One region of the Dehalobacter sp. genome, then DNA from elsewhere that is predicted to be linked to it. Evidence: riboswitches for the same ligand, from Rfam matches in the RefSeq annotation. Region 1 holds a riboswitch; each other region holds the start of a gene.
What was found. A riboswitch is a leader RNA that binds a small molecule or an ion and turns the genes downstream of it on or off. The one in region 1 is predicted to bind cyclic di-GMP.
Positions count from the first base shown of each region.

Region 1 (7,784 bases):
CCAACAGCATTTGGAATGTGCATTATATTGACATTTTTTCTGCACATCAACTGCGTTCAAGGATATTTTGGGGCTGCAAGAATAAACTTTCTTGCAGCCTTATTATTTTTAACAGTGAGGTGATCGTGATGGCGTTGATTAACATCGACCATTTAACGTTTTGCTATGACGGCAGTTATGACAATATCTTTGAAAATGTATCTTTTCAGATTGATACGGACTGGAAGCTTGGGTTCACAGGCCGAAACGGGCGCGGTAAAACGACCTTTTTGCAGCTGCTGTGCGGGAAATACGAGTATCGTGGGACAATTGACTCCCCCGTGTCTTTTGATTATTTTCCTTTTCAGGTTACCGATCCCAGTCAAAATGTCATTGAGGTAGTGGCGGGTATCTGTCCTGATTTTGAACATTGGGAACTTCAGAAAGAATTGTCATTGCTCGAAGTTGCAGAGGATGTCATGGAGCGGCCTTTTGCAGCCTTAAGCCAGGGGGAGCAGACCAAGGTTTTGCTTGCGGCACTGTTTATTAAACCCAACAACTTTCTTTTGATCGATGAACCGACCAACCATCTGGACATAGAGGGCAGGCGCGTTGTCGGGAAATATCTGAACAGGAAAACCGGCTTCATCCTGGTTTCGCATGACAGGGTTTTTCTGGACCGTTGTATCGACCATATCCTGACCATCAATAAAACCAATATTGAACTTCAAAAAGGTAATTTTTCAAAGTGGTGGATCAATAAAGAGAGAACGGATTCGTTTGAGACAGCGGAGAATGACAGGCTGCAGAAAGAGATCAAACAATTATCGGCAGCAGCCAGGCGGACGGCCGGCTGGTCGGATAAAATTGAGAAAACCAAGAAGGGAACACTGAACTCCGGCATCAAGCCGGATAAAGGCTATATCGGCCACCAGGCGGCAAAAATGATGAAACGGTCCAAAGTGATCGAAACTCGGCTGCAAAAGAACATCCAGACGAAAGAAAAACTTTTAAAAAATATTGAGCTGGCCGACAGCCTGAGTATGAAACCCCTTTCACACCCGAAAAATACACTCGTGGAATTGTCTGACCTGGCAATCTATTATGCGGACAGGAATGTCTGCGAGAATGTCCATTTTACCGTAGAGAGAGGAGAGCGCGTGGCCTTAAGCGGCCGCAACGGGTGCGGTAAATCCAGTGTTTTAAAGCTGCTGACTGGAGAAGAGCTGACTTACAGCGGCAAACTAAGTATCGGAAGCAATCTAAAAATCTCCTATATTTCGCAGGACACCGCTTACTTGCAGGGCAGCCTGCACAGTTTTGCCGAGCAGTACCAGATCGAGGAAAGCCGTTTTCTGACCATTCTGCACAAGCTCGATTTATCAGGCGTTCAGTTCGAAAAAGATATGCGTATGTTCAGCGCAGGGCAGAAGAAAAAGGTGCTCCTGGCCAAAAGTCTCTGCGAGCAGGCCCATCTGTATATCTGGGATGAACCACTGAACTATATTGACGTTCTGTCCCGGATGCAGATTGAGGACCTCATTGTAAGATGCCGGCCGACCTTGCTGTTTGTGGAGCATGACAGTGCGTTTGTGCAATCAGTGGCAACAAAATATATCAGGCTTTGATCGGTTGCCCTCGAACAAAATTTTCAGGGTCCTGAAGCACCGCGGATTTTCTGTTGACAAATGAGGTCTATTGGAATAGACTTACAAGTAGGGTCTATTGAGATAAACCTTCGGAGGTATCATGGAAAGCTATAAATTATTTGATGCGGAGTATAAATTTGTCAGTATCGTCTGGGAAAAGGAACCGGTGAATTCGACTGAGCTTGTAAGGCTTTCTTTGGAAAGATTGGGCTGGAAGAAGTCAACCACTTACACGGTTTTGCGAAAGCTATGTGAACGGGGCATTTTAGACAATGCTGATGCAGTAGTCACTTCACTTGTTAAAAAGGAAGAAGTGCAGAAATATGAAAGCCAATCTTTAATCGAAAAAAACTTTGAAGGTTCTCTGCCGCAGTTTTTAACAGCGTTCCTCGATCGGAAAAAGCTTACGGCCAAGGAAGCTGAAGAACTGAAACGAATTATTGAGGAGGCGATGCAATGAACAGCTTGATGACAGTATTCAGCACTGTTGTCGATATGAGCATAACAGCTTCCTATGTGGCTCTGGGTGTGATCCTGATTCGACTGCTTCTGAAAAGGGCACCGAAAATCTTCTCTTATCTGTTGTGGCTGGCGGTTTTTTTCAGACTGGTTTGTCCAGGTTCATTTACCTCAGTTTTTAGTTTCTTAAACGTTGTCAGACCCGCAATGCAGCCTGATGCTTTGTCTGAGACGCTGGTGATGGCAGGCCTTGAGAACATAAATTATGCAATAAACGGTACAATAAACGGTTCAGTTGGCAGTACGCTGCCTCTGGTCGCAGCAATGGGTGTAAGTCCGCTTCCTATGCTGATGTTGCTTGGCAGTATGGTCTGGATTGCCGGAGTTACGGTGTTGCTGATTTGGAATATTTTTTCCTATTTTAAAATTGCAGGAAAGATCAAAACGGCTACGCTGCTGGATGCTTCTTTACCGCATATTTATGAGACAGATCAAATCAGCACGCCGTTTGTTTTTGGCTTTATCAGACCCAGAATTTATTTGCCTGCAGGCATTTCGCCCCGGGGATTGCCCTATGTACTGGCGCATGAAACGGTGCATATTAAGAGACGCGATTATCTGATCAAACCGGCGGCATTTCTGATTCTGATCATCCATTGGTTTAATCCGTTGATGTGGCTCTGTTTTGCGCTGATGGTTAAGGACATGGAAATGTCCTGCGATGAAACGGTTATTAGAAACAAGGGGCAAGGGGTCAAAGCGGATTATTCCAATTCCCTGCTGGCGTTGGCAGTTCAGAAGAACAGCTTTTGGCAGGCTGCGCCTTTAGCTTTTGGTGAAAACAATATTAAAGCGAGAATCAAAAATGTGATCCATTACAGAAAGCCCGGTGTTTGGATTGGTACGGCGGCAGTTGTTGCGATTGTAGCGTTGATGATTGGATTTGTGGCCAACCCGGTCAATGACACGGCTGCAGGACAGGAAACATACGCTGGTTATGCAGTAGATAAATTACTGGCCAACAAAACACCGTATGTAGGCAATGCCGTTAAAGTTATCGCGCTAATTGACGCGATGCCTTTGCCGGAAGGGGTTGTCCGGGATAAAGTCGAGTTGCAGACGTCGACCGCGCCGTATGGTTTAACCATTCATTACCGGATCAACGACGATTCAGCGATTTCTGCGGAAGACGGAATGATCGGTGATGTGTTTGGGCGCAATGCCATCCTGTTGTTCAGCCTAGTAGATAATGTTGAAGTCATTAACATAAAATTTACCGACAGCGTGGGAAAATATGAAGGATATAGCACGACTTACTTAAGAAGCAGAATGGAGCAAATGATGCAGAGAGATGTACGTGTATATGCCGAAAGTGCCGATTTGCTGAAGGAATTGCTTACGCGTCTGGAGCATGCGTACTTCAGTCTTGGAAATGAAGGAAATACGGCGGTCAACAAAGCCAAGCAGATTGAGCTGTGCTTGGAGAAAATCATGTCATCGCCTTTACCTTCCTCCAATCCCTATGATTATATCAAAGCGCATCAGGCAGAGTACAATATCATTCTGGCCATGGATGAACAAGCACTGCCTTACCTGTTTTCCGAATTTGCGAAAGGCGGGCAGACAGGCTTAAAGGGAAGTCTGATGGAGATCCTGTGCCGAAAGATCCTTGGCAGTGAGGATATCAAATATGCCAGTACGAATCATCAGGACTGGTATGATGCCTATAAGAAACATATCCAGGAGATAACAGACAAAAATAGTTTGATCTGGGTGCAGGATCATTATCCGAAAGGTGTACTTATTTTGGGCGGAGAACAGAATTAACTTAGACTATCTGTAACGCATTTTTCGCCCTTCTTCCGGGACTCCTAAGAGGATCACCGCCTGGGAGTATGTCAAATTACGCACCAGGGCGCAATTTGAGCTGCAGGCGGAAGCCTCGGGCAGTTTGCTCCCGTACTCTCTGAAGACCTTCATCAGTCTGTCGGCCGTACGCTGAGAGTAACTGACCGACTCCTCCAGCCACTGGCCCCATTCTCCAAACATAAGCAGGGCCTTGGCTTCCGTCAGCCGCCTTCTAATCTCGACAGCGGCGGCAAGGTAGATACTCTCCGTCCAGTATTTGATCATGTTAATTTCAGCCGCGATGACATGCGGCGTGCGTCCCCTGATGATATCCGTTGTGTATTAGATACTGTATTAGTTATTGGATCAGTCATGATATCCACACTCCTTGGGGCTAACTTCACTCGTAGGATCTGTGGACAGGCTTAAAAGTGTGACAACCTCAGTCTTAACAACGGACAATCTTTCTCATCGTATATAAGGTCACCGAAAGTCGAGATACTAAAAAATCAGTAATGCTCAAACCCTTGTAATTTGATATCCTTAAGTGTTATAACAGGTACATTGTTGCCAGTAAACCTGTTGCAGTCATAACGACGGCGTATGGCAGAGCCAGTTTTACCATCTCAGCGTAAGACAGGCGAATCAGCGGTGCAAGTGCAGAAGTCAAGAGAAACAGAAACGCCGCCTGACCATTTGGTGTGGCAACGGAAGGGATATTTGTACCCATGTTGATGGCAACTGCCAGCTTGTTGTACTGCTCCAGCGCAATAGCTCCGGCTTCAAACGCTTGCTGTGTTTCAGTCATATATACCGTAGCCACAAAAACATTGTCACTGATTGCCGAAAGGACACCGTTGGCCGCAAAGAAAGCCACAAGCTGGTTCTGCCCTTCCATGTTCAGCACCCATTGAATAATCGGCGTAAACAAATGCTGGTCATGAATAACCGCAACGACGGCAAAAAATACGACCAGCAGCGCAGTAAACGGCAATGCTTCTTCAAACGCATGACCGATGCGCTTTTCTTCAGTAACCCCGTTGAAAGCAGTAAGCAGGATAATAATCATAAGACCAATAATACCTACTTCCGCCAAGTGCAGTGCCAGGGAGAAGATCAGCATAACGCCGCACAAAGCCATAACAATCAGGCGCACACGTCCGCGCATATTCCTGGCAGCATCTTTGACTTTTACATCATCTTCCATAACATTTCTCACAGATTCCGGAAGCTGGTAGCCGTACCCCCAGAACTTAGTAACTTCAAGGATAATGGTGGTCAGAAGACCAACGATCAATACCGGGATAGACACAGGGGCACATTGTATAAAGAAATCTACGAAGTCCCATTGCATAATGGAGCCAATCAACAGGTTCTGCGGTTCACCAACCAGTGTTATTGCTCCGCCCAGCGCAGTGCCCACAGCACCATGCATCATAAGATTACGCAGAAAACCACGAAACTCGTCCAGGTCCTCATGAAGTTTCTCATCAACACTATGGTCGTGATTAATGTCATACGTTTCGTATACTTTTTCGCTGGAAGCAAACTTGTGGAAGATGCTATAGAAACCATAGGCCACGGCGATAATCACTGCCGTTACGGTCAGCGCGTCCAAAAACGCGGAAAGAACCGCACCCAGTACAGCGAACAGGAATGAAAGCGCGACTTTAGAGTGTACTTTAGTAAGGAGCTTGGAAAACAGGTACACAAGACCTTCTTTCATAAAATAGATCCCGGCAACCATGAACATCAGAAGAAGAATAACCGGCAGGTTCATTTCAACCTCGTGATAGACCATATGAGGGTTAGTAAGTCCGAGCACAACGGCTTCGATCGCCAGAAGCCCACCGGCAGGAAGCGGATAACATTTTAACGCCATTGCCAGGGTAAAAATAAATTCGACAATCAACACCCACCCGGTAACGTACATACCGGCGGTAACCATCAAAATAGGGTTCAACACCAGAAAAGCAAGAATTGTTCTTTTGTACCAGTCCGGAGCATGACCCAGAAAATTTGCTCTGAATGCTTGTCCGATGCCCATTTGTTTCATATGTACTATCCTCCCAAGTGAAAATTAAAGATATAAAAAAGAGAGTACTCCAAAACGGAACTACTCCCCCCCAAGAAGTTCATATTACTTGCAGCCTGGCAATCATAGCAACTTACAAGCAACCTTAGACCCATAGCTTTAGCGTCCTTCACTTTCACGAAGTTTGCATCAACCTGTACAACTATATATTGTTATTTTTGCTTAAGCTTTTATATTATAACAGAAAATTATTCTTTTGAATACCCTGAATATATCCACTTTATGCTGAAGTGTCCAGGTATTTATCTTAAGTATTTTGTTTTTTAATATAATCCTTTAGCAAATCAGGCTATCTCTCAAAAATCTTCTTCCCCTTGACTTACAAAATAGTATTTTACTATTTTAAAGTTTTTACCCAAATATTCATATCTTCAAAACCGCCGCAAATATGGCAGTTGTTGATTAGTCTACCCCGATACATATACCCCAGCTTGCTTAAAGACCTGTTGATTCCAAGATTGTTAGCTCTTGAAAGGCTATATGCTGTAGCAAAGCCATTGCGTTTCAAGTGTGTTTCCAGTTGGAATATCAATTCGCTTAATATGTTTCTGCCTCTATACTTTGGATAAGTGGCGCAATCAGTTATTTCAGCGTTCATGTGTTGTTTGTCAAGATCCGCCGAAGCAATACTGATAATTTTTCCTTCTTCTTCCGCTACCATATACAAAATATGATCCTGCATGACTTTTTGAAGATACTCTCTGCTGAAAATAGGAGTTGGATAGGTTTCAAATGCCGTTTGAAAAAGCTGAATTATCTGGGGAATATCGTCCGGCACGGCCTGCCTTATCGTATAGTTTTTATTCTTAGTCAGCTCGAATTTATTGGTATTCTTAACGCAATAATCGATAATTCTGTTTTCTTTCTCCTCATAGAGTGAATTTTTGCGCTTCGTATCAAGAAAAAGGGACATACAAGTTGCATCCTCTCCCTGAAAAAAACCGTCGATAACCCCCTCTGCTACAAACCCACATTCCTCAAAGAGACTAAGATCTTGTTTATAACAATTCGCAATAATCTTACCCAGATTTTCTTTTTTGGAATAATCAATAATCTCTTTGATTATCAACTCAGACAAAAGAGAATGACTCAATATTTTAAGCCTTTTATTGCGATAATCCACGTACATGTCCACACCCGAAAAGTTTGTATATAAATTTTTACATTCGTCTTGATCTATATTCATGGAAGTCCTCCCTCTTGTTGAGTCTTACGTTTGTACTTGGAATCAAGCACACTTGTTCATCTCTGTATAACTTTTCTAATCCCCGGTATTCTTTATTCTTGAATTTACTGCACGTGCCGCATTTTCGGCACTGGTGCGTTTTATCCCGAGGCTCGCTATACGTGCAAATTACACCTTCATAATTTCTAAGAATGACCTTTTCAGGGGAATATGAAATCAAGTATTGTGGATTGACTGGGATCTTCCCCCCGCCTCCAGGCGCATCCACAACAAACTGTGGAATAGCTAGACCCGAGGTATGTCCACGCAGCATTTCTATGATTTCAATCCCTACAGAAACCGGAGTTCTGAAATGCTCTATTCCTTCTGAAAGGTCGCACTGATAAAGGTAATATGGTCTAATTCTGGAGCTTACCAGTTTCTGAACCAAATCACGCATTATATAGGGGCAATCGTTAATGTCTTTTAAAAGTACAGATTGGTTGCCAAGAGGAATTCCGGCATCTGCCAATTTCTCACATGCCATGCGAGCCTCAACTGTCAATTCCTTGGGGTGGTTAAAGTGAGT
Region 1 is NZ_JAPDHR010000009.1:18,875-26,658, reverse strand. It holds gene abc-f (ribosomal protection-like ABC-F family protein) at 129-1,607, shown strand; gene OKX56_RS02555 (BlaI/MecI/CopY family transcriptional regulator) at 1,729-2,088, shown strand; gene OKX56_RS02550 (M56 family metallopeptidase) at 2,085-3,914, shown strand; gene OKX56_RS02545 (DUF3102 domain-containing protein) at 3,921-4,220, opposite strand; gene nhaB (sodium/proton antiporter NhaB) at 4,486-5,991, opposite strand; cyclic di-GMP riboswitch class I at 6,078-6,169, opposite strand; gene ablB (putative beta-lysine N-acetyltransferase) at 6,368-7,216, opposite strand; gene kamA (lysine 2,3-aminomutase) at 7,191-7,784, opposite strand, start outside.

Region 2 (7,784 bases), on a different contig from region 1:
TAAAAAGCAAATCAACGAAATTTTCAATTGAATTGGGCGTGTGATCATTGGCTATAAAAGATCTCATCATTTTTGGAGCCGGCGGCTTTGGCCGGGAAGCTACCGAGCTCGTTGAAGATATCAATACAGAAAAAAAGCAGTGGAACCTGTTGGGCTATATCGACCAAACTCCGGCCAAACAAGGAAAGGTTATTAATGACTATCCTGTTCTGGGCAACCTGGACTGGCTCGAAAAAAACACAGGGCACCCTCTCTGGATTGTATGTGCGATCGCGAGACCGACGGATAAATACCGTCTGATCGCCAGCCTGTCCTGTTTTCAGCTATATTTTGCCAACCTGATTCATCCCGCTGCCCGAATAAGCCACTCCGTTCAATTGGGCTGCGGCAATATCATCTGCTGGAACAGTTTTCTGTCGACGGATGTCAGGATAGGTAGTCACGTAGCCTTAAATCCGGGCTGCAGGATTGGCCACGATACGGCTGTCCGGGATTACTCCTCTTTATACTGGGACGTCACCCTGGCCGGAAACGTGCAGGTCCATGAAGGTTGTGAAATCGGTTCCAAAACTGTGGTGATCCCCGAAAAAGAGATTGGCAGGTGGAGCATCATCGGGGCTGGTGCTGCCGTCACTCGCAACATCCCGGAATACTGCACGGCCGTCGGTGTCCCTGCCCGACCGGTTAAACATTTAAAAGAATTGGTTGAAACCCATTCCCCTAAAGGACTGATGATATGAAGGAACTTTCTTCTATTTTGATCAAAACTGCGATACAGCTTGTTCTTGAAGCCATTAATCAGGCTCAAGCCTCTGCCCTGCAAAAACGCGTCAGCCCCTTCCCTGTTCAGGAAGCCGCTGACACCCCTACTGCGGAAATTTCTCAACAAGCGGTTCCAAAAAACATTGACTGGGAAGAATTAGACGACGCCACCATCCTTCAACAGATTCTAGATCCTGGGATCCTGGAAGAAATCATTGAACCTTCTGTACAGAACCCGACAGACAGCACCTCCCCTCCTCCTTTTATCAGCTATGTTACCTTCAACCGTCTCGGGCTTACCATGCAGAACCTAAACAAGATTTTGGATTCAGACGAAGATTTTGAAATGCATATCATCGACTGCAACTCCAAAGATGATACCTGGAATTATATCAAAAGCCTTCAGGACAAAAGAATTAAATCCAAAACACGCTTGAAGGTTAACCGGGGGCCGATCTATGTCCTGAACTACAACCTCAGAAAGAGAAAGCCCAACCAGTATTTCTTCACGATTGACAGCGATGTCTATATCAAGACCAAAAACTGGCTGACCAGGTATATGGAAATATTTGAAGCTTTTCCGGAAGTGGGTCTCTTAGGAACCATGCGGGATAACCCTTATCCGAGATTTCTCCCTCCCGTCATTCCTCAGGTCAAGAATGATCTATCCTATCTTCAGCTGAGAAATGCCGGCATTGATGTAATCATGGATTTTATTCCGGGATGTCTTCAGGGGTTACGGCCTGAGCTCATTGACCGGATCGGTTATTGGAATGAGGAATGCGGGTATGGCGATGCTGAATTATCACCAAGGATTGTGCATTATACTCCTTTCAAAGTCGGCTTTGTCACGACCGTGGAAATTGATATGACCCAGTTCATCGGCTGTGACAAGTGTCAGGCCCAAAGCCTCTGCACGCTGAACAGAAGCATAAAAACCTGCTTTATGCTGGCCAAGCAAGCCAACAGTAACGAAAGCTTTGCCAAAAAGGCCAAATGGAAATACCTCGAAATATTTCAAGAGCTAGCCGATGGAAAAAGAACAGCCTATTGCACTTCACTTTTGGACCCTGCATCCCGGGAAGGGAATTTGTACCATGATGCCTGGGCACTCGAGAATTTTGAATATTATTTGAGAAGATCGAACTGATCTTTACAAAATATGAACGGAGATGCTATACTTCTTTTCTGGACACAATCCAGTTGATCAGGATTTTTCAGATTTGCAAATAAAATATAATATGATTTTTAATGTGTTGGGGCAAACTTCACGAAAGTGAAGGACGCTAAAGTTATGGGTCTAAATCAGGGAATTTGAAATGCATGCAATACAAAATGAATGGAATCCAAATGCATTTCCAGGATATTCTGACAGGATTGCCAGACTACAAGGATTTTGAACTTCTCAGGGAAGAGCAGTTCCTTTTATGGATCTGCTCTTTTTTATTTCAACTATTTTGGTATATTCTAACCGGTTAGGCCAATAAAAATTGACCACACTAATGATGGAGGTGCACGATTCATGACCTTGATTCTGACCCTTGTTATTTTTGTAGCTACGTATGCACTAATCGTAACGGAGAAAATCCCGCGGGCTGTCGCCGCGGCCCTCGGTGCCTGTCTCCTGATTCTTTTGGGTGTATTCCCGCAGGAAACTGCTGTGGAACACATCGACTGGAATACGCTGGGCTTACTTATCGGCATGATGATCATTGTCGATCTGACCAGACGTTCCGGTGTCTTCGGCTTTCTGGCTATTTGGGTCGCCAAGAAAGTCAAAGGCAATCCAATCAGACTGCTGATCTCTTTGGCTATACTGACTGCCGTTTTATCGGCTTTTCTGGATAACGTGACGACTGTTTTGCTGGTCGTTCCGGTTTCCATTGTGATTGCTGAAACCTTGAAATTAAACCCAATACCTTTTTTGATTACCCAGATTCTAGCCAGCAACATCGGGGGAACCGCGACCCTGATCGGTGATCCGCCGAATATCATGATTGCCGGACCGGCAGAGCTTACTTTTATGGATTTCATGGTGAACCTGGCACCTGTGACGATTGTGATCTTGGCTGTTACCCTATTGGGCTTTTATTTTCTTTATCGCCAAAAGCTAAAGACCGATAAGGAATCCATCGCCCTGCTGCTGTCGCAAAATGAATACGACTATATTAAAGACTGAGCCCAGCTCAAAAGAAGCCTGGCCGTGCTCGCTCTGACCATTGTCGGTTTTATGCTGCACGCCGTCATCCATGTTGAGACCGCTACGATTGCGCTGGCCGGAGGCATGCTGCTCATGGTGCTGAGCCATGAGGAACCGGAAGAGGTATTTCTGGCGATTGAATGGCCGACGATCTTCTTCTTTACCGGATTATTCGTTTTAGTTGGAGGATTGGTCGAAGTCGGCGTCCTGGATAAGATTGCTGAATGGAGCCTTGGGCTTACCGGCGGTGTACCGGTCGTCATGGCGATGCTGATTGTCTGGCTTTCCGCTATTTTTTCAGCTTTCGTCGATAATATTCCATTCGTGGCCACCATGATTCCGTTGATTCAAAAAATCAGGGTCCTCGGCGGGCTGACCCCAGAACAGCTCCAGCCGCTCTGGTGGTCTCTGGCTCTGGGCGCCTGCCTGGGCGGAAACGGCACAATTGTCGGTGCCTCGGCCAACGTCATTGTCTCAGGGATTGCCGAAAAAAACGGCTATACGATCAGCTACAAAAAATACTTCCTGATCGGATTTCCGTTCATGATTCTATCCATTGTGATCGCCTCGGCGTATATTTTGCTGCGGTACTATTAGATTCTTTCTCTCTCTTCAAAATGAGTATGAAGCAATCTATGGGCAGTGTCACTGAAAGGCTGGCCCAGATATTCCTGATAAAGTTTTTGGATTTCTGAATTCTCATGAGATTTTCTGATCTTTTTATTTTTATCTTCCTGATAGATGGCTTCCTGACGCTTGCGGACAATTTCAAAATTGCCGTGATGGTAGGGCTGCCCACCTCCGGCAACACAGCCTCCGGGACAAGCCATAATTTCAATGGCTTCGTATTGATTCTTACCGTCTCTGATTTCCTCAAGCAGGGTCCGGGCGTTTCCGAGCCCGCTGGCAATGCCTATCCGTAGCATCTTGTCGCCGATTTGAACTGTGGCCTTTCGCAAGCCTCCATCTCCCCGGAGCTGCTCGAACTCAACTTTCTGTAATTCATCACCGGTCAGCCACTCATAAGCTGTCCTGAGCGCAGCTTCGATAACCCCGCCGCTGGTCCCGAAGATCACTGAGGCTCCTGTGGTTTCACCCAATGGTTTGTCATATTCACTCGAAGGCAGATTGATAAAATCCAGACCGGCTTCCTTGATCATTAGGCCAAGTTCCCGGGTCGTGACGACAATATCGACGTTATTATGCTCATCCTTAGTTAGTTCCGGACGCTTGGCCTCGGCTTTCTTGGCAATACAGGGCATGACGGAGACCACCACGATATTGTCCGGATCAATGCCATTCTTCTCGGCATAATAGGTTTTGACGATTGTACCGAACATAATATGCGGTGACTTGCAGGTGGAAGGCACTTCCAACAATTCAGGGAACTGATGCTCAATAAATTTGACCCAGGCCGGACAGCAGCTCGTAAGTATCGGAAGTGTTTTATTGTTCTGCAGACGGTAGATCAGTTCTGAGGCTTCTTCCATAATTGTCAAGTCCGCTCCAAAATCCGTATCGAAAACTGCGTTAAATCCGATACGCTTTAAGGCGGTTACAAGCTGGCCGGTTGCAATCGTCCCTGGTTCCATATCAAATATTTCTCCGATGGCTACGCGGATAGCCGGAGCAGTTTGGACAATCACATATTTATCCGGATCATTTAAAGCTTCCCATACTTTATCGGTATGATTAATTTCCGTAAGCGCTGCTGTAGGGCATACCTGAACACATTGACCGCAGTAAGTACAAGAAGACTCTACCATCGGAATGTTAAAGGCAGGGCCAACAAAGGCTTCAAATCCGCGGCCGATCCCTGACAGGATACCGCAGGTTTGGACCTTATTGCACATCGTTTCACAACGCCGGCAGTAAATGCACTTGTTGGCGTCTTTGACGATCGCCTCACTGGATACGTCCTTCGGATAATTCATCCGTTCACCTTCCCAGCGGATATGCCGAACCCCTAATTCTGCAGCTAAGGCCTGAAGCTCACATTCTCCGTTTTTGGGACAGGTAAAGCATTCATTGGGATGATTCGATAACAGGAGTTCAACCGCCATTCTTCTGGCTGTAATCGCTGTAAGCGTATGCGTGAGTACTTCCATTCCATCCGTAATGGTGGTTACGCACGCCGGGACAAGTTTATTCCGGTTTGTCTTCTCATCGATTAGCTCAACCATGCAGACCCTGCAGGAAGCCGTCTGATTGACCATTTTGATATCATGCAAATCCAGATGACATAAAGTTGGAATCCGAACTCTTGCTTTATGGGCGGCTTCCAAAATGGTGATGCCTTCAGGGACCCGTAGATATTGATGATTAATTTTAAAATCAATCATTTTTTTAGCAGGATGCGTTTGTTGAACGTGGGTCATGGTTAGCCTCCTTATGATTCCAGACCAATTTTATTCTTTGCTTGATAATGGCCTTCCCCCTGAGGATGGTCGATGTCTTTGATCAGGGCCAGGTATTCGTCCCAAAAATATTTCATGGTACTGATGACCGGGCTGGGCGCAGTCTGCCCAAGCCCGCAGAGCGAACTACCTTTAACCATGTAAGCGAGCTGTTTGATGGCATCTAAATCCGCCATCGTTCCTTTGCGGCGGGTAATGAGATTCAGCTTTTCATATAACCGCTTGGTACCGATCCGGCAGGGCGTGCAGCGTCCACAGGATTCATCCATCGTAAACTCCAGGTAAAACTTGGCGATATTGACCATATTATCGGTTTCATCCATGATGATCATGCCCCCTGATCCCATCATGGACCCTATACTGAGCAGGTTATCATAGTCTAAAGGAATGTCCAGGTGTTTCTCCGGGATCACGCCTCCGGACGGCCCCCCTGTTTGAACGGCTTTAAATTTGTGGCCGTTGGGGATACCTCCGCCAATTTGAAAGATAATTTCTCGCAAGGTTGTTCCCATGGGGACTTCGACCAGGCCAACATTTTTGACTTTACCGACCAGCGCAAAAACCTTGGTCCCTTTACTTTTCTCAGTGCCAATGGAAGCGAACCAACTGCTCCCTTTGAGGATAATCGGAGAAATATTGGCAAACGTCTCCACATTGTTTACACAGGTCGGACAGCCCCAATATCCTTCTTCCGCAGGATAAGGCGGTTTAAAATTTGGCTCACCGCGTTTTCCTTCACAGGAGTTAATGAGCGCTGTTTCTTCCCCACAGACAAAAGCCCCGGCTCCATATTTCAACTGGATATCAAAGGAAAAAGACGTGTTGAAAATATTTTTGCCCAGGAAGCCCAATTCTCGGGCCTCCCGCAAAGCAATTTGCAGCCTAGAAATTGCCAACGGGTATTCGGCCCGAATGTAAATGAATCCGGTGGCGGCGCCAATCGCATAGCCACCGATCACCATGGCCTCTAAAACGGAATGAGGATCGCCCTCCAGAATGCTCCGATCCATGAAAGCCCCGGGGTCACCTTCGTCTGCATTGCAAATAATATATTTGTCCTTGTTTTCTTGATTCTTTGTAATTTCCCATTTGAGACCTGTGGGGAATCCTCCTCCGCCGCGGCCTCGCAGCCCAGATTTTTTTATTTCGTCTATGACCTGATCCTGGGACATTGTTGTCAGCACTCTTCCCAAGGCCTCATAGCCTCCGACCGCAATATAATCCAAGATATTTTCCGGGTTAATCAGACCGCAATTGCGCAGGGCAATCCGGTACTGTTTCAGATTCTTTGCTGTTTCTGACATCATAGCCTCCAAATAAATTTACGTACTTTGTAATCTGCGCCCGCTTTTACACCCGGTCAAAGTTTATTTCCAAAGAGAGACTTTCAACTGCTTTGCCGTTTTTAATATGCTGCTCAATAATTTCCCGGACCTTGTCTTTGGTTACATTGCCATAGAGAACCGGTTGTTCGTCCGATTTATTTATCTGAACAGTTGGTTCCGAGTGACAGCAGCCAATGCAGCCAACTGGAACAACTTTGGCATTGGTTATGTTCTGGGCAGTGATCTCATCCAAAAAAGTATTGTAGGTCTCCCTTGAACCTGATGAGATGCCGCAGGTGCCCATCCCCACAAGAATTTTGATTTGTCCTTCCGGCTTTTGGCCGCCTTGTTCTATATTTATATTTTTTTGGTATTCTTCTTTAATTCTTTTTAAGTCCTCCAACGAACCAACTTTCATACCAGTATCTCCTTCCGGCGGTATGATTCGAGGATGGTATCCAGGTCCTCTTCTCTCACCCGGCCAAATACTTTGTCATCGATCATCATAACGGGAGCCATGCCGCAAGTGCCGATGCAACGGACATCTTTCAGACCGAAAAGACCGTCAGGTGTAATTCCATTGGATTCAATGCCAAGCTTTTCTTTCAGTCTTTCCATAATTTTATCCGCCCCTTTGACAAAGCAAGCAGTCCCCATACAGACACTGATCGTATGTTTTCCCTTTGGCTTGGTTGTAAAGTAGGAATAAAAGCTAACGACTCCGAATACTTCCGCTCCCGGAATTCCTAATTTCCGGGCAATAAAAAGTTGTACATCCCTCGGTAAATAGCCGAAAATATTCTGGGCTTTATGTAAGATTTCAATCAGAGCGCTTTTCGTTGTTGGTAAACTGTTAATAAAAGCTTCCAGTTCCTCGAATTTTTCTCTGGGTAGATTTTCATTGGTTGGTTCCATAACATCGATTGCCTGTGGCTTAGTCATAGCAGGTACACGATCCTTTCCGATAACAGCAATGATTTTTTTTGATCGTTTCAAGACGCAATTATTTTTCATGGCAAAGAGCTATTCAGTAATAGTTTGGAAAAATAGCATAGATTTATTCAGACAAGAGCCCGGGCA
Region 2 is NZ_JAPDHR010000016.1:7,915-15,698, forward strand. It holds gene OKX56_RS06270 (DegT/DnrJ/EryC1/StrS family aminotransferase) at 1-31, shown strand, start outside; gene OKX56_RS06275 (acetyltransferase) at 48-740, shown strand; gene OKX56_RS06280 (glycosyltransferase family 2 protein) at 737-1,912, shown strand; cyclic di-GMP riboswitch class I at 2,013-2,098, shown strand; partial or broken gene OKX56_RS06285 (ArsB/NhaD family transporter) at 2,285-3,559, shown strand; gene OKX56_RS06290 (NADH-dependent [FeFe] hydrogenase, group A6) at 3,556-5,340, opposite strand; gene OKX56_RS06295 (complex I 51 kDa subunit family protein) at 5,352-6,686, opposite strand; gene OKX56_RS06300 ((2Fe-2S) ferredoxin domain-containing protein) at 6,730-7,122, opposite strand; gene OKX56_RS06305 (NADH-quinone oxidoreductase subunit NuoE family protein) at 7,119-7,646, opposite strand.
Region 2: linked by a shared signal. The riboswitch ahead of OKX56_RS06285 (ArsB/NhaD family transporter) and the one ahead of nhaB (sodium/proton antiporter NhaB) in region 1 are both predicted to bind cyclic di-GMP.

Region 3 (7,784 bases), on a different contig from region 1:
TGTTTTCCTGGGTTATTCCGGCTTTTCACAACGAGAATCTGGTTAGAATGAGTCATCATCTTGTCGCTTGGGGCTATGTGGTTTTTTTGTTGATTCACCTCTACCTTGTATTCAGACAGGATCTTCTGGATGATGATGCTACTACCTCATCCATGATCAATGGGTATAAATATGAATTGCCCTCTACTATCGGCGCTGAAGAAGTCCATACCCCTGAATATGTTGTACTCCAGAAGGGGGATTAACTTGAATTTCGAGCCCAAACAGGTCTTTTATGAACCCGAAGCCCTGAATTATCCACTTGGGAAGAAGCTTGTTGATTATTTTCGGCAAATCAAGATTCCGGTCAAAGCAACAAGTTCTCACAACAGAATAACCGGTCTGAGCGGAGATACTGCTGCCAAAACCTATTTTGAAGCCAAAAAAACATTGGTGATCGGTGTTAAACGCGGAAAAACGTTTCAAACCTGCAAACCCTCAGCTCATTATCAGCTGCCGCTGACCACAAGCTGTCCCGGGATGTGCGAATATTGTTATTTAGCCACGACGCTGGGTGCAAGACCGTACATCCGCATCTATGTTAATATAAATGAACTGCTTGAAAAAGCCCAAACTTTAATCCAGGAACGTTTACCCGAGATCACTTATTTCGAAGGAGCCGCAGTGTCCGACCCAATCCCGATGGAACAATATACAGGCAGTCTGAGAAAAAGCATTGAATTTTTTGGAAGGCAGCCTCAAGGCCGGTTCCGCTTTGTCACAAAATTCACTGACGTTGATAGCCTTTTGAATCTGGAACATCACGGTCATACCCGGTTTCGTTTCAGCCTGAATTGCGAGGAAATCATCAGAAATTATGAGCATGGGACACCATCCGCTGAAAATAGAATAAAGGCAGCCGGAAAAGTACTTCGCGCCGGCTACCCTTTGGGTTTTATTATTGCCCCGATTATCAGATTTGAGAACTGGATGGATCAATACGAAAAGCTCTTTGCTGACCTGGCAGAGCAGTTAAAAGCCGCTTCTCCGGCAAACTTTTCTCCTGCAGCGCTTACTTTTGAATTTATCACACATCGTTTTTCTTCCCGAGCCAAGTCCAATATTTTAAATATCTATCCGCAGACAAGCCTACCGATGGATGAAGCTTCGCGCAAATTTAAATTCGGGCAGTTCGGCTACGGAAAATATGTCTACCCACCCGTTGAAATGGAGGAAATAAAGACTTCCTTTCTGGCGTTTATGAACCGTCATTTCCCGGGAGCAAAAGCCAAATACTTTATTTAGCTTTTCGGCTATTGTACCGTCCATGGCACTCATCGTTCCTTGCCAGTATGCTGGTATTCGGCATACCATCTTTTAATGGCCTGCTTGCTTTGCTCGCTCGGGTAATAATTCTTGTTTTCATCATCTTTGCCCACAGCAAAAACAGAAAAACCAAGATGCCAGGTTTCTTTTTCAAACACTTGCTGATAAGCCAGAAAGCAATTTGCCTGCTCCTGGTTATTGATAATGTCCGACGGCAAAGGGTTCCAGGGATGAACTGCGGCACCGCTTCTTTTTGGGAAACCCAATTCACCAAAGAATACAGGTTTGTTCCATTTTGCAGACAGCTGCTTTAATTCATCATAGATATTCTGGTTTCGGTCAAAAATCCGGGTCTTATAGATCGAGCTTACAAGGTTATCTACCGTATTGGTCTCCTGGTCGGTCAATTCAAAATAAGCTGCTACAGAGATAAAATCCACTTTTCCAAGAACCGGATTATTTAATTTGGCAATGTAGGTATCGTACGCCAAATTCTGCCCGGCATTCCATTCAGCTGTATACCACCAGTTTGTCCGGTAAGTCATTTTGCCCTGGTATCCGGCCCTGACAAAATCCGCGACATCGGTCCAATAACCGCATTGATCCTCGAATTGATCAAAGTTGGAACCGATACATAGGGCGTAGACTTTATTCGGCTTAGCCACATCACGGATGAGTTCGGCAAGGACGACCTGTTTCCAGTTCCAGAACCATTGATTGATATTATCCGGCTTGAGATCCGTCTCATATTTCTCACCGTTTTGAATATACGGATAAGGTTCCAGGATGACGTTAATTCCTTTATATCTTAAGCGTTTAATCAGCCAGACCGCTTTCTTTTCGCTTTCCGCATTGATACTCATCGTACTGGCTGTCAACGACGGAATATCAATTTGAACAGGGACATTCAGGGTATTCAGCCCAAGACTGTCTATATCGCTCAGAGCCTGTTCAATTGTATAATCTACAGACAGGTTTGCCGATTTTATCTTTTCCCCCCATGGGGTAATAATCCTGTTCTTTTCGTATTGGTAGCCAATATAGACAATATCCACCAGAACCAGTTTAATGATTAGCAACACCACAATAATGACACCTAATACAATCAGCGGGGTTTTATTTCTTTTGAGCGTATTCAGCAAATTGTTCAATATTCTGACCCTTCCTAAGAATAGTACATGTTAAATAGATTGATGATTAGAAGCGTAAAGATGAAAAGCTTATACTTTCTAAATACTAAGAAAGACTGTCCGCGGAAGAATCTTTGAGCAGAAAATTGTAATTCTGTCTGAGGTATTCCGTCACCTTTTGGGCAATGACCTTATGCCCGTCTTCATTCGGATGGATCCCATCAATACAAAGCAATTGAGTAAAATCCGGTGTCTTCAGAAAAGCACCTCTTACATCGATCCATTTTGTCTTGGTTTCCTCTGCAATGTTCACAATCATGGAGTTGTAGCGTTCCTGCCACCAGTATATCTTTGTAACGCTTCCAAGCCAAATCAATATATTTTTCCCTATCTCATTACTGTTTTTGCTAATCCACTTGAAATACCGATCCGCGTCAAGCGGGGGAAGCGTCATCAACACCGGGATAATATTATTGTTTTTAAGCGAAATAATGGTATCTGTGAGCATTTTCCCGAAAGCGTTGAAATCCGTTTTGGGTTCATGCTCTGCCATTGGATCACTCGCAATCTGCATCCAGTCAAAGTCACAGTCATTGCCTCCAAATTCGATCAGTACAATATCCGGACGCGTTTTGGAGACATCCCGATTAAGGCGTTCAATGCCTTTTTTTATGGTATTACCAAATTTCGCAGCATTATAAACCATGCCCTTCAGGCTGTTCTGGACCAGAGAAACATAGTTTCTGTCCAATAACGAATATTTCCCCTGATCCTCGTTATAGATCACGCCTTTGGAAATGGAGTCTCCTACAATCAGAAATGTATAATTTTCTTTCAGTTCAGACTGATTGTTATCCATCAATTCACACCTTTCACAACGACTTGCTTAAAACTTCATAGGTATTACTTCAAAATTTTATAAGTATTTCAAAATTGCTTTCCAATGTGTCAGCTTTTCCTCAAATTTCATCGTATTGGCCGGACTGGTTGAGGGCAATAGCAGATAGGCAATGGAAGCAGACTCCAGACGGATTTTCCTCTTATATATATTAAAGCCCTTTGCTCCGTTAAATGCAAGTAATTCCAGATGTGGGTACTGAATAAATAAATTTTGAAAATCATTGACCTGTTCATTGACTATATTGCTATCGAGACTGCCTTCTCTGGAGCAGTTACAAATGACATCCCAAAGGGCAATTTTTCTGTCCAAAAGAAATTGTTTCCTGCTATCATAATCATCCATGGCATCCGCGGCATTAGACCATCCACGGGCATCGTCAAAAAGCGCATACATAATCCGCCAAAAGTGATTGTAAGGATGTACATAATATTTCTGCTCCCTCAACGATTGCACTCCCGGCATCGAGCCGAGGATCAATACCCGGGACTCCTGATTGATGACCGGTTCAAATGAATAGATGATTTCCATTTCCATATCAGTCCAAACTCCATTGTCTTGGATAAAAGAGTAATGGCGGCAGCTTGGTACGCTTGTCTCCCTTCGCCGTATTTAGCTGGGGCTGGGTCAGAAAAATACTATGGCTTAAATCAGTACCACTAAGGTCGGCATCGCGCAAATCCGCCCCGATCAAATCAGCTCCGCCCAGATCGCTCCCGCTGAGATCTGCGGCAATCAGACAGGCTCCTCTAAGGTTAGCCCCTCTGAGGTCCGTTTCCCGGAGATCTGCAGCAATCAGACTATTCCTGCGCTTAAAGGTCTTCAAAATCCCGGCCTGAATATTCCGCTCCTGACAAACAGAAACACGGACCAGTTCACTTGTTTGAAGCAGCAGGGTATTTACTTCGGTACGATATAAGGGTACATCCATTTTCAGAAGCTCACCCGGGCTGAGCAGTGTCAGCCGTTCCGTCTCTTCCCGCAGGGTACGAAGCGCCTCATGAACTGAATGAGCGGGCTGTAATGTCTCTGCTTCTGTCAAATACCAGAGTATCTCCTGAAGCTGCCGAATGACAAGGAAAACTTCAAACATTTGCTCCTGGAATTCCGGTGATCGCCGCCAGTCTCTGCCGCCGTAACTGAGCTTGGATACCTTTGGCCCTGCGCCAAAACAGTCAAATGCCATGCAGCCTTTCAGGCCCAGTCCCTGAAGATCTTGATATATACTGCAGCGAAAATTTTCCTGCAGCTTCCGACAGGGTTGACCGGCCTCTTTATCGTTTGGAAAGCCTTCCGAAGCTGAAAAATACAGCGCGGTGCAGCACAATCCGAAGCAGTTCTCACAGTCAGCTCTCAGACTGCGTCTCTGCTCAGCAAAAATGTCTATTGGTTCACGAATTCCAGACAATGTTTGATCCTCCAAAACAAAGAACATTTGATTTATCCCCAGAAATAATGCTTGAATAGTTTGTCTAATCTTTTTTGGCCTTTCTAAGAACCAGTTGAATATTCAGACGATCGGCTTCCGCTTTCAGCAAGCGGACGGCTTCTTCAGCACTGCCGTTGCAGTTGATCCGATCCATATGATGGATCTTATCCATCATATTATTCAGGACGGAAAGCGGCAGCAGGTTGACCGCCAGACAATAAAATCCCTTTGATTTGCCATCGTTGTAATTCGCGATCAGTTCGCCTAAAATTTTGTGTTTTTCTGTCAGTTCTTCAAGATAATTTTGAAGATCCATTTTAGCTTTGGCCTGGTCCTGCAATACATTTTGATAGGATATAAAGGAATCGGCCTCGCTTGGAGCCTGATACCTCTCACATGGATAGACACTGCATTCAAAACAGTATTCAACATTTTGATGCTTTTTATTACAGGTAATTACGGCACAGGAAGGATGCTTCAAAAAAAAGTCCGGACCCCCGCAGCCGGGGCACTTTGAAGAACCGTCCGTATGAAAGCGCGGACAGAGACAGCAATTCAATCCGCATAATGAAAAGTCGGCGCATTTCCGCCTGTATTCTTTACTTACCATTGATTTGACCATCGCATACATCTCCTGATAGCAATGTTTGATAAAAATCAGAGTTCAACCCGTGCAGAACAGTTCTCCGCAACTCTGTACTTCACGATCTTGCTTATTAACGCATACGGAATAGGCTTATTTAACGGGAATTGTACCGATCCACACGCGTATAAACATCATTAATTAGTTATACGAATTTAAGCGGATTCCTCTGCTAAACCAAGAAACATTGATCATTTGGCGCCAAAATAAAGAATATTTTTTCGAATAACCCCTGTAGAACCTGAAAGGGATGTGCTACAATAGTTCTGTGACCGAAATATCAATCGAATAGGGATACAGGAGCAACGACAATGGCAAACTTGGTGAAAGCCAGGGACGCAAAGCTATGGGTCTTCCAGAATAATTCTGATGACTGCCAGGCTACCGAATCCGCTCAGGTTTGTTTTGAATGTCGCCATGCAATCTGCTGGTGATTTTTTTGTTGCTTCAGCTAGCACTGATTTATCGGAAAGGAAGATTACAATTGCGTCAGGTAAGTGTAAACCGGCTTCAAAAGGGAGACGTGTTGGGACGAACCATTTTCTCGCATAACGGCCGTTCATTGCTTGGGAAAGGAGTCACGCTGACCCAGCCATATATCGACCGGTTAAAAGAACTGGGCATTAGTATTGTCTATGTGGACGATGACGAAACGAAGGATATCGTTATTGAGGATGTTATTTCCGAGGAAAACAGGCGGGAGGCAATGAACTCCATTGAACATTCAGCGGAAGCGGTACGAATCGGTAAAGATCTCAATGGTTTTCAGGTAAAAAAGACAGTAAACAACATCATCGGGGACGTCCTGTTTCAAGAAAAGATATTTCTGAGCCTGACAGATATGCGGAGCTATGACAATCAAGTTTATGCGCATTCAGTCAGTGTTTGTGTCCTTGCGACCATTTTGGGCAAAGCTTTGGGACTGGATAAAGATACCCTGGAGGCGCTGGCGGTAGGGGCTTTGCTTCACGATATCGGGACTGTCAAGCTGCCAAATGAGCTTGTCGCCAAACGTGAGGCCTTTACTCCGAAGGAAAATGACCTATATAAGATGCATACTGTACATGGATTTGAAATACTTCGGAACAAACCGGAATTGAACTTATTGAGTGCGCATATTGCTTTGCAGCATCACGAATGGTTGAACGGAAACGGCTATCCCCGGAAGCTGTCCGGCCGGCATCTCCATGTCCTGGCTCAAATCGTAGGGCTGGCTGACTTCTATGATAATCTGGTCAATGATGGCCCGGGCCACTCCCGGATCGTCCCGCATGAAGCCTGTGAAATTGTAATGGGATGTGCAAACAAACTATTCTCCCAGCAGTTGGTTGTAACGTTCTTAAAGCATGTTGCGGCCTATCCGACCGGCTGTACCGTTAAGCTCAATACAGGTGAAGTTGGGATTGTGGTTGACCAGAATAAAAGTTTGCCGATGCGCCCAATTATCAGGATATTAATCGCTGACAAAGGGCTGGCCCATGTCCGGGCTAAGGAATATAACCTTGTCGAAGATCTTACAACCTTTATTGTTTCCATTGTAGAGTGAAGCTGATCCATTTCTTGAAAAAAAAACGCCGGCTCAAATGTTTTTTGAGCCGGCTAACCTATTATTTCGGAAGTTTTCCAAACACCTTCAATACGCACCGGTGGAATGAATGAGGAAACGATGGTTCTGCAAACATTAGGACGCATTGGTCATGGATGACGTTTATCTGATTTTCCGTACAATAGTCTATAGCCTCTTTAGATTCAGCCCCCTGTTGAATCCAGATATGCTTGACTCCAGCTTCTACCGCGTCCCTAACGACCTTATTGGTTTGGTCCGGAGGGACGACGATCACTGCGCCGTCGGCTTTCTGCGGTAAAGACTGAAGGTTCTCATAGCAGATCTCGCCGTCAATACTGTCCATATTGGGATTTACGGCAAAAACATTATACCCTCTCTTCTTTAACGTTCTATACAGCCTACGCGAGAACTTCTTTTCGGATCTGGATACCCCGACCACCGCTAAAGTACGCTGGTCTAGAAAATCATTGACTGAGCTCATTGTCGTCAAAAAAATGACCCCCTTTATTAAATTATTGTTTACTTTCTTGGTGATGTGGCTAATTCCTTCTTCCAATATTTATTTTCTGTGAAAACTATTTTCAGTTCCCTATCGCATTAATAAACAGGCTCTTATTTCCTTGCTAATATTCATGATGAACAGGCGTCATCACTACATGTAAAAGCTTGCAATAATCTGGGCTGCCGGCAAAAACAGCACTTGCCCCAATAATGTGCCAATTAGTTTTGTAGCAATAAGCATAACGACCAATGCTTTCACATCAGCATACGGCCTTATTCCTTTCAATGCCTGGTCTGTAATAATTGCCGAT
Region 3 is NZ_JAPDHR010000060.1:3,239-11,022, reverse strand. It holds gene cybH (Ni/Fe-hydrogenase, b-type cytochrome subunit) at 1-245, shown strand, start outside; gene splB (spore photoproduct lyase) at 220-1,284, shown strand; gene OKX56_RS14060 (glycoside hydrolase family 113) at 1,314-2,456, opposite strand; gene OKX56_RS14055 (SGNH/GDSL hydrolase family protein) at 2,542-3,294, opposite strand; gene OKX56_RS14050 (DNA-deoxyinosine glycosylase) at 3,352-3,870, opposite strand; gene OKX56_RS14045 (pentapeptide repeat-containing protein) at 3,872-4,741, opposite strand; gene OKX56_RS14040 (DUF3795 domain-containing protein) at 4,806-5,384, opposite strand; cyclic di-GMP riboswitch class I at 5,709-5,794, shown strand; gene OKX56_RS14035 (HD-GYP domain-containing protein) at 5,890-6,951, shown strand; gene OKX56_RS14030 (CoA-binding protein) at 7,013-7,453, opposite strand; gene OKX56_RS14025 (lipid II flippase Amj family protein) at 7,625-7,784, opposite strand, start outside.
Region 3: linked by a shared signal. The riboswitch ahead of OKX56_RS14035 (HD-GYP domain-containing protein) and the one ahead of nhaB (sodium/proton antiporter NhaB) in region 1 are both predicted to bind cyclic di-GMP.

Region 4 (7,784 bases), on a different contig from region 1:
CGAAAACACTTTATTTCAATGGATCTGCGCCTTTGCAAGCCATCGTCTTACTGGAGCAGGCTCCGGAAAATCAGATTACACGGATCCCCGTAGCACAGGCTGCAGCCAAGATCACCCCGCGGTGTTTTTTGCCGTATTATGATCAAAGCATCATGGCAATGTGCTTACATACGTTGTCTGAGGTACTTTCAGGTGTAGGCGTATACAGTCTGAAATGCCGTCCTGACAGGGAGGCAGTGGAGATGTTGCAGCATTGTCTGGTCCATTAAGGTGACAAGGATATATTTTGAACAGTATATGGTTGAGGTAACAAATGAAAAGCAGCATCATAAGAAGAATAATTGGGACAGTTGGCTTGTTTATTGTGCTTGTGTTTCTAGTCTTCCTTTCATGGAAGCTAAGCAGTCAGACAGGAACGCAGTCGAATCATTTAAGCATCAGGATCGCTGATCAGATGATTGATTGGCTGGATCGGTATTTTGATCTGGACAGAGGAGATATGTTTTGGAAAGTCACCTTTAATCAACTGCTCAGAAAGGCAGCTCATTTTATTGAATATGCACTCATTGGCACCGTTATGTGCATCATGCTGAATATCGCTTTTAACCGTGTTGTGCCGGCAGCTGTGTTTTCGGTATTGCTATCCCCGCTTTTCGGGATCATTGATGAATATCATCAAAGATTCTCTGCGATGCGCACGTCGCGGATCCTGGATATTTGCATCGATACTGCGGGGGTTTTGACGGGTGTTCTACTTGTCACGCTTTTATTTGGAATAGTTCATTATATTAAAAAGTTGAAAAGACGGATCTGGGAACTGGAACAGAGAAATAAATGAAATTTTTAAAAATAATTGTATGTTTTTTTAATTCTATATGGTAATATTTAGTTATTATGCGTATATGAGGAGTGATAGTAATTGAAATTAAAAGAGGGATTCTTATTACGCGAAGTAGCCGGTCAATGGGTTGTTGTGCCACTGGGTGAGCGCGTTGTTGAATTTAATGGCATTATGACACTCAGTGAAAGCGGCGCGCTTCTGTGGGGGAAGTTGAAAGAGGGTACAACCGAGGAAGAGCTTCTTCAGGTTTTGATGGCGGAATACAGCGTTGACGAAGATATCGCCAAGAAGGATATTCAGGAATTTATCCAAAGCATTAAAGATAAAGGATTGATTGAAGCGTAGTAAAGTGAACGCTGATAAGGAGATTTCTGTCTGATGGCAAAAACTTGGAATGAGCTCTATCTCAATTTGGCATTGGAGAGCAAAAAAAGAAAAGAGTTTATTGCTTCTTCCTTTGAGCTGACAGCAAGGTGCAACTTGCAATGTAAGATGTGCTATGTGCGTTATGCCGCGAATGATAAACAGGCCAAAGCAAAAGAGTTAACAACAGAACAATGGGTTCGATTGGCTGAAGAGGCCCGAGATGCCGGACTGCTGTTTCTTACGCTGACCGGCGGAGAGGTGCTGTTACGCAAGGATTTTAAAGAGTTGTATGAAAAATTGATGAACTTGGGTTTAATCATTAAAATATTCACCAACGGAACACTGATTACGCCGGAATTTGTCAATTGGCTTTCCAGAATTCCGCCGAAACTTGTGAGTATTACGTTGTATGGTGCTTCCCGTGATACCTACAAGAAAGTAACTGGATTTGCCGATGGATATGACCGGGCGACGCGGGCTGTTGATCTGTTAATGGACAAAGGGATCCCTACGGAGATCAAAACCACGGTTACACAATATAATAGAGCGGACTTTGACGAGATCCATAATTTTGCCCTGAAGAGGAAATGCGTTCTGGGCGTGGTCAATTATATCGCGCCGGTGCGTGAAGGCTGTAATACTGCTTCTTGCGAATGCCGCCTTTCTCCGGAAGAATTGCTGAATTTTGAAATCCATATGACGGAGAGAGGAAAGATCGGCTTTGACAACGAAATCATCGGGGAAACGGAAAAAACCGTGAATCCAAACGATGATGCTGTCGCTGAGGCAATGCGGGAAATCCTTGCATCAAAGGCCCAGACTGATGAAAATTTTGCCTTTCAATGTATGTCCGGATCTTGTACCGGCTGGGTGAATTGGGATGGCAGCATGGCTCCCTGCGGGATCATGGGGGAACCCAAAGTGTATCCGCTTATCTCCGGATTTCAAAATGCCTGGGTGGAGTTGAAACAAAAGTGTGCCCAGATCCCGGTCTGCAAGGCGTGCAAGGAATGCGAATATCAAGTACTATGTGAACACTGCCCTGGAAGACTGTATCAGGAAACCGGAAGCTATGACAAGCCAGCGCCGTATCTCTGTGAACTGGCGAAAAGAAGGACAGACTATAATAACCAAAAAAACAACTGAGTTCACTAATTGTTTCTATAAATATACAAAAAATAGGACTTGAAAAAACTGGAATCTGCGAGTATACTCCTTTCATAGGTTATTATTTGAATGGGGTGAAGAAGGATGAAGTGTTATTTTAAACCCGAGTTTCATTTTATTTCATTACGTGTTGAAGAAAGCTTTGCAGCTGTGGGAGTAGGAAGCCAGCAATGTACAACGACCGGGTCTTGCCCGGATAATGTGCCATTCTGTACATTTACTTATGGCGGAAAGGTTTTTACTGCTAACAACCAAGAATAGGATTTTTTGATTATTTACAATGTTAAGAGGTGATTATATTGAAACAGTATAATAAGCCAGAATTTGAATTTGTACAGCTCTCTTCTGAAGATGAGTTTGCTGTAGTGCAGCAAGGTTCTGTATGTGATTACGTAGGTATCTGTATTATTGACGGTGTACAGCCTAGAACGAATGCATAAGCCGAGCAGTACCAAATGGAAGTACGTATAGCATGTCCTTTGACGGATGTGCTATTCTGTTTTTCGATCCTGTTGTTTAAAAAGGTATACCTGCAAAAGGAGTGTTTTTGTTGCCCAAGTATCAAGTCGCAGGACTCGTCATTCACATGGATGAAAGCACCCCCGCTGAGCTGTTCGAAGGGCTAATTGACTACAATGTGTCGGAACCTCAGGCCGCTGATTTATGCTTTACCTATCAAACCAGTGAACAAATTGATTTGCCGCAAGGGGAAAATTTCTCTGACGAGAGCTCCGGTTATAAATGTATTAAAAAACCGAATGCAGCCGGGTTTTATTTTTATACAAGGAAATATGGCTCTGTGGGGGAAATCCTTGTACTGTTGGATATTGATGCCGCGTGGCGAAATGTTGGGCTAACCTGTGCAGCAATTCAAGAAAAAAATGAGCTGGAAGAATCCTATGTCCGAATGAAGCTGCGCCATACAGCATTTACCCTAATGGGGATTGTCTTCAGGCATGCCTTGTTAAAACAACAAGGACTGGTAATTCATGCTTCTGCGATAAAGTGGCAGGATAAAGCAATCATGTTTACAGCGCCGTCCGGAACGGGGAAGTCTACACAGTCCAGGCTTTGGCAGGAACATAAGGAGAATGTGCTTGTGTTGAACGATGACAATCCTGCTGTGCGGATTATGGAAGACCATGTGATTGTCTATGGAACCCCTTGGAGCGGGTCATCAAATATTAATACGAATGATTCTGCACCCTTGTCAGCAGTGATTATTCTGGAACAAGCAGCCGAGAATTCTATTCGTAGGATGGACCTCAGGGAGGCGATCATTCAGTTCATGCCAAGAGCTTTCCTGCCGTTTTTTGATCAGGAACATATGAACGAGGCGATGCGTATCTTTGAGAAAATAGTCTCTTCCGTACCGGTGTATTTGCTGCGCTGCAGACCGGATCAAGAGGCGGTGGAGTTGGTATATCAGTGCATCAAGTGAAAAAAGTGAAAGCCAATGGCTTGTTTCCTGTAGTCTCGGATCTCCTCAGCCAGGGACAGGATGTCAGACTTCCCGTATCCGGCAGCAGCATGGTTCCGTTTTTGCGGGATGCAATCGATAGTGTGGAATTCTCCCAGGGCAGCTTCGACCAGATTAAAAGAGGAGATATTGTCCTGATCCGCAGAATGAATAGCTATTATGTCATGCATCGGGTTCTTAAAAAGAAGAAAGACCATTTTTTCATGGTAGGGGATGCCCAGCAATGGATTGAAGGTCCGCTGTATCCGGAACAAATCATCGCTGTCGTTCCCGCAATATGGCGGAAAGACAAACGTATTCCTTGCTCTGATCTTAGGCTGAAGACACTGGTTCATATTTGGCTGATTCTCAGGCCTTGCCGATACTTCATCATGAAAGTGTACCGGAAAATCCGTAAATTAATATAGACAAGCCTCGGGCTTTTCTCGAAGCTTGTCTATATTATTCATTTCCTTGAAATCAGTTCACTTTTTCTAATTTTACAGCATCAGCGGCAGTATATCCTGGGGAAGAGCAGAGTATCTTGATGTATTGATCACTTCCTGCGGATAAAGCATAGGTGCCGATGAGGACCCAGGTACCGTTGCTTTCCTGTTGATTGACCGTTTTGCTCGTATCCATGCCACCGTTGTATTTAATCTCGAGGGGGGCGGCAGCTGGCCTGGTGGAATCTGCTGTCCATCTCATATAGAGTTGATAGTTTCCTGACTCGGTTATTGTCGGAACCCACATGGCCCATTTGCCTTGATCGGCTCCGACGGTACCGTCATTAAGAATGTTGCTGCCGTAATAGCCGATGGATTGTGTAGAGATGGTCCAAGTGGAATTGCTCATAAAGCTGCTGTCGGTATTGTCCACAATAATAGGGGCTGTAGCCGATGCAGGAATGGTTTGTGTGAGTTCAGCGGTTGATGGTGTTAATTCACTCGCTGAGGGATTGTTGGTTACGGGAATTAGGGGGATGTCCTGATAGGCAGAACTGGCTACCTTAAGGATATTGCCTGTAGAAGCGGCCACAGTTGCGGAATCGCAGCCTAGACCGAAGTAAAAGTCGCCATTCATTTCTTCAAAGGATCTGACAAAGGTGTCTGTATTAAAACGGAATACTTCGTCCCAAGTTTGAAGATCGGTGGTTTGGTAGACGACACTCGTGTAATTGCCGGCAGAATTTTTCACATTGGTTAACGCATACAGACTGTTGCCTCTGATGAGCAGATCTGCAGGGACAGCCGAAGTCTCAGGGAATATCACCTTTGTGGATTCATTGATGCTTTTGGCAATATACATAGAATCGGGAAGCCAGTGAGAGGTGGTGATCCGGTTATTTAGATATACAAGTTTATTTTGGAAGGTTGTAGGTTTTTTCATATAGTAGACGTAGGACGAAGTGAGGCCATTGGCGAAATTGGTTGAATAGATCTGTCTAGCGGAGCTGCTGTCAGTGATTCCAAGCATTGAGACATACTTGGTGTATGATGTCGTGATCGAAGTTGGCTTCATGTACATCATCTTTCCTGAAGCATACAGTGTTTGATTCAACTCAAAGAGGGAAGTGGCCCAGGAACCATAAAATGTAAAGCCAAGAGGAACCCGGCTGGTCCAAGTTTTCCCCATATCATTGGAGACAAGAACTTCGCCCCAACCTGTTTTACTGGTTCCGCAGGCTGCATAAAGCTGACCGTTATAGAGTGCCATGTCGAAAACATGAAGTGCATTCGGAATGGTTGCGTTTTTGAGCCATTGGTCATTATCTTCAAGGGTATAGAAATTGCCATTGTTCCAATCTCCCCGTGAATCGGTGCCAGGGATGTAGAGTTTGCCGTCCAGTACTTTATATTGGGCGATTTCCTCTTCATCAACGGTATATTGCGTGATGAATTTTTGGGCGGATGGCTCATAGTAGATGACCGGGATCGGACCGGCGTTCGTATTAAAATCACCATGGGCGAGATAAATACGGTTGTTATAGACCTGCATGTCCCAGACATTCTTGGCAAAAGTAGCTTTGTTGAACGGGTTTCCCAGTAATTCCACCTGGGGGGTTACATCTTTAACTGTAGTCGCAGCAGAAACCATTTTGTCGGTATGAACAGCGAAGCACGTGTTCACAATAAGTGTGAAGCTGAAGATTCCAGCGGCGATTTTTGTGATACGTTTCTTAATCATTGGTCTCTTCCTTTCCAAACTAGATAAAAATACAAAAAGCAACTGGTTCCCCAGCTGCCGCCAGCTTAGTTTTTTTATATTCATTCTAGCTGAAAAAACAGATGACTATATAAAAACTAATTTGGCAACTGGCTGTCATAGGGAATCCCCTTAGACCCTTTAGCTTTGCGCCACAGCCTTTCGACTGTTTTGCCTTGAGCAAATGTTTTGTAGATCATTCCTTTCATCTCCTATTTTATTCCCAGTTGGAAAATAACGCGATAATTTACGTTATTTTGTTAAATTTATGTATTTTTTGTAATAAACTTACTTAAAGTTACTATATCAAGCCGAATGACAAAATTCAATAGGATAAACGGACTAGGGTATTGGGATTTTGTCCTATTTAAAAAAAGATAATATCTTAGCGAATATTACATAAAAAGAATTATCAAGTAGAAATTTTAACGGAACTATGGCACTATAATAGTATGTTCCCAAAATATCAGGAGAAAAGAATGATTATTCAAGATGAAATTAAAAAAGGAATAGTTTTTGTTCGCTGGATAAAACCGGATGTTCTCCCCTTTCTTCCCAGGCTCATCGTCATTCTGCTGATTACTTCGACAGGGGCACTTTTCGGTGTTGCAAACGCCATACTCTCCAAGCATATGATTGACTACGCGATTGCAGGAGAACTGGCTTATGCCGGTATGGCCGGTGCTGCTTTAGGCGGTGCGATACTTCTTAATATCATGTTATCGATTGCCGGGTCACTGCTTTCTGTACGCGTCAGCGAAGGCTTTTCCAACGCCCTGAGGCAGCGTTTTTTCAAAAGGATGATGGTGACAGAATGGCTGCCGCTTTCGAACTATCATAGCGGGGATCTGATGACACGGTTGACAAGTGATGTCAATAACATCTCCAGTTGTATTATTAGTGTGATCCCGGGTATTGTGGCATTAGGCGTGCAGTTAGTGGGTTCTTTTGTAACCTTGCTTTATTATGAGCCGCGATTGGCAGTAATTGCGTTCATACTGGGACCTTCGACCGTGTTGTTCAGCCGGATCTGGGGCCGAAAGATGAAGAACTTGAATCATAAAGTGCAGGAATCGGAGAGTATCTACCGCTCGTTTATTCAGGAAGCCATCCAAAATTTCATCATTACGAAAGCGTTTCGGTTGGAAAACAGAAATACAGATACCTTGCAGGGATTGCATCAAAACCGTATGAAGTGGGTGATTCAGAGAAACAAGACGACCTTATCTGCCAATACGATCATTTCGCTGGGATATTGGACAGGTTACCTGGTTGCGTTTGGCTGGGGGATCGTCCGTTTGTCTCAAAAGGCAATCTCCTATGGGACATTGACTGCTTTTCTGACATTGGTTCAGCAAGTTCAAGGGCCTTTTGTCAGCTTGGCCAGGGCCTTTCCGCAAATCATCGCGATGCTGGCGTCAACGGAGCGACTGCAGGAACTGGAAAAGATCCAAATGGAGAGGCGGGAAGGGCAGGTCCCGCAAGAGAAGGATGTCGGTATTCGTTTCCGTCAGGTTAGCTTCTATTATTCAGATGAGAAAGAAAAACCGGTCTTGGATAAGATTTCGGTGGATATAGCACCCGGTGAGATGGTAGCCTTGGTAGGGTCTTCGGGGGTCGGAAAAACGACGTTGATCAGGCTTCTGCTGGCTTTGGTCAGACCTTCGGATGGCGAGGTCTATTTTACAGATGCGATCGGTCGGAAATATGAAATTACTGCTGTGACCCGGGATTGGATTACCTATG
Region 4 is NZ_JAPDHR010000019.1:1,279-9,062, forward strand. It holds gene OKX56_RS06705 (hypothetical protein) at 1-269, shown strand, start outside; gene OKX56_RS06710 (VanZ family protein) at 314-838, shown strand; gene OKX56_RS06715 (PqqD family protein) at 920-1,186, shown strand; gene OKX56_RS06720 (radical SAM protein) at 1,220-2,353, shown strand; gene OKX56_RS06725 (hypothetical protein) at 2,674-2,814, shown strand; gene OKX56_RS06730 (hypothetical protein) at 2,925-3,815, shown strand; gene OKX56_RS06735 (S24/S26 family peptidase) at 3,803-4,261, shown strand; gene OKX56_RS06740 (golvesin C-terminal-like domain-containing protein) at 4,314-6,020, opposite strand; cyclic di-GMP riboswitch class I at 6,141-6,224, opposite strand; gene OKX56_RS06745 (ABC transporter ATP-binding protein) at 6,518-7,784, shown strand, end outside.
Region 4: linked by a shared signal. The riboswitch ahead of OKX56_RS06740 (golvesin C-terminal-like domain-containing protein) and the one ahead of nhaB (sodium/proton antiporter NhaB) in region 1 are both predicted to bind cyclic di-GMP.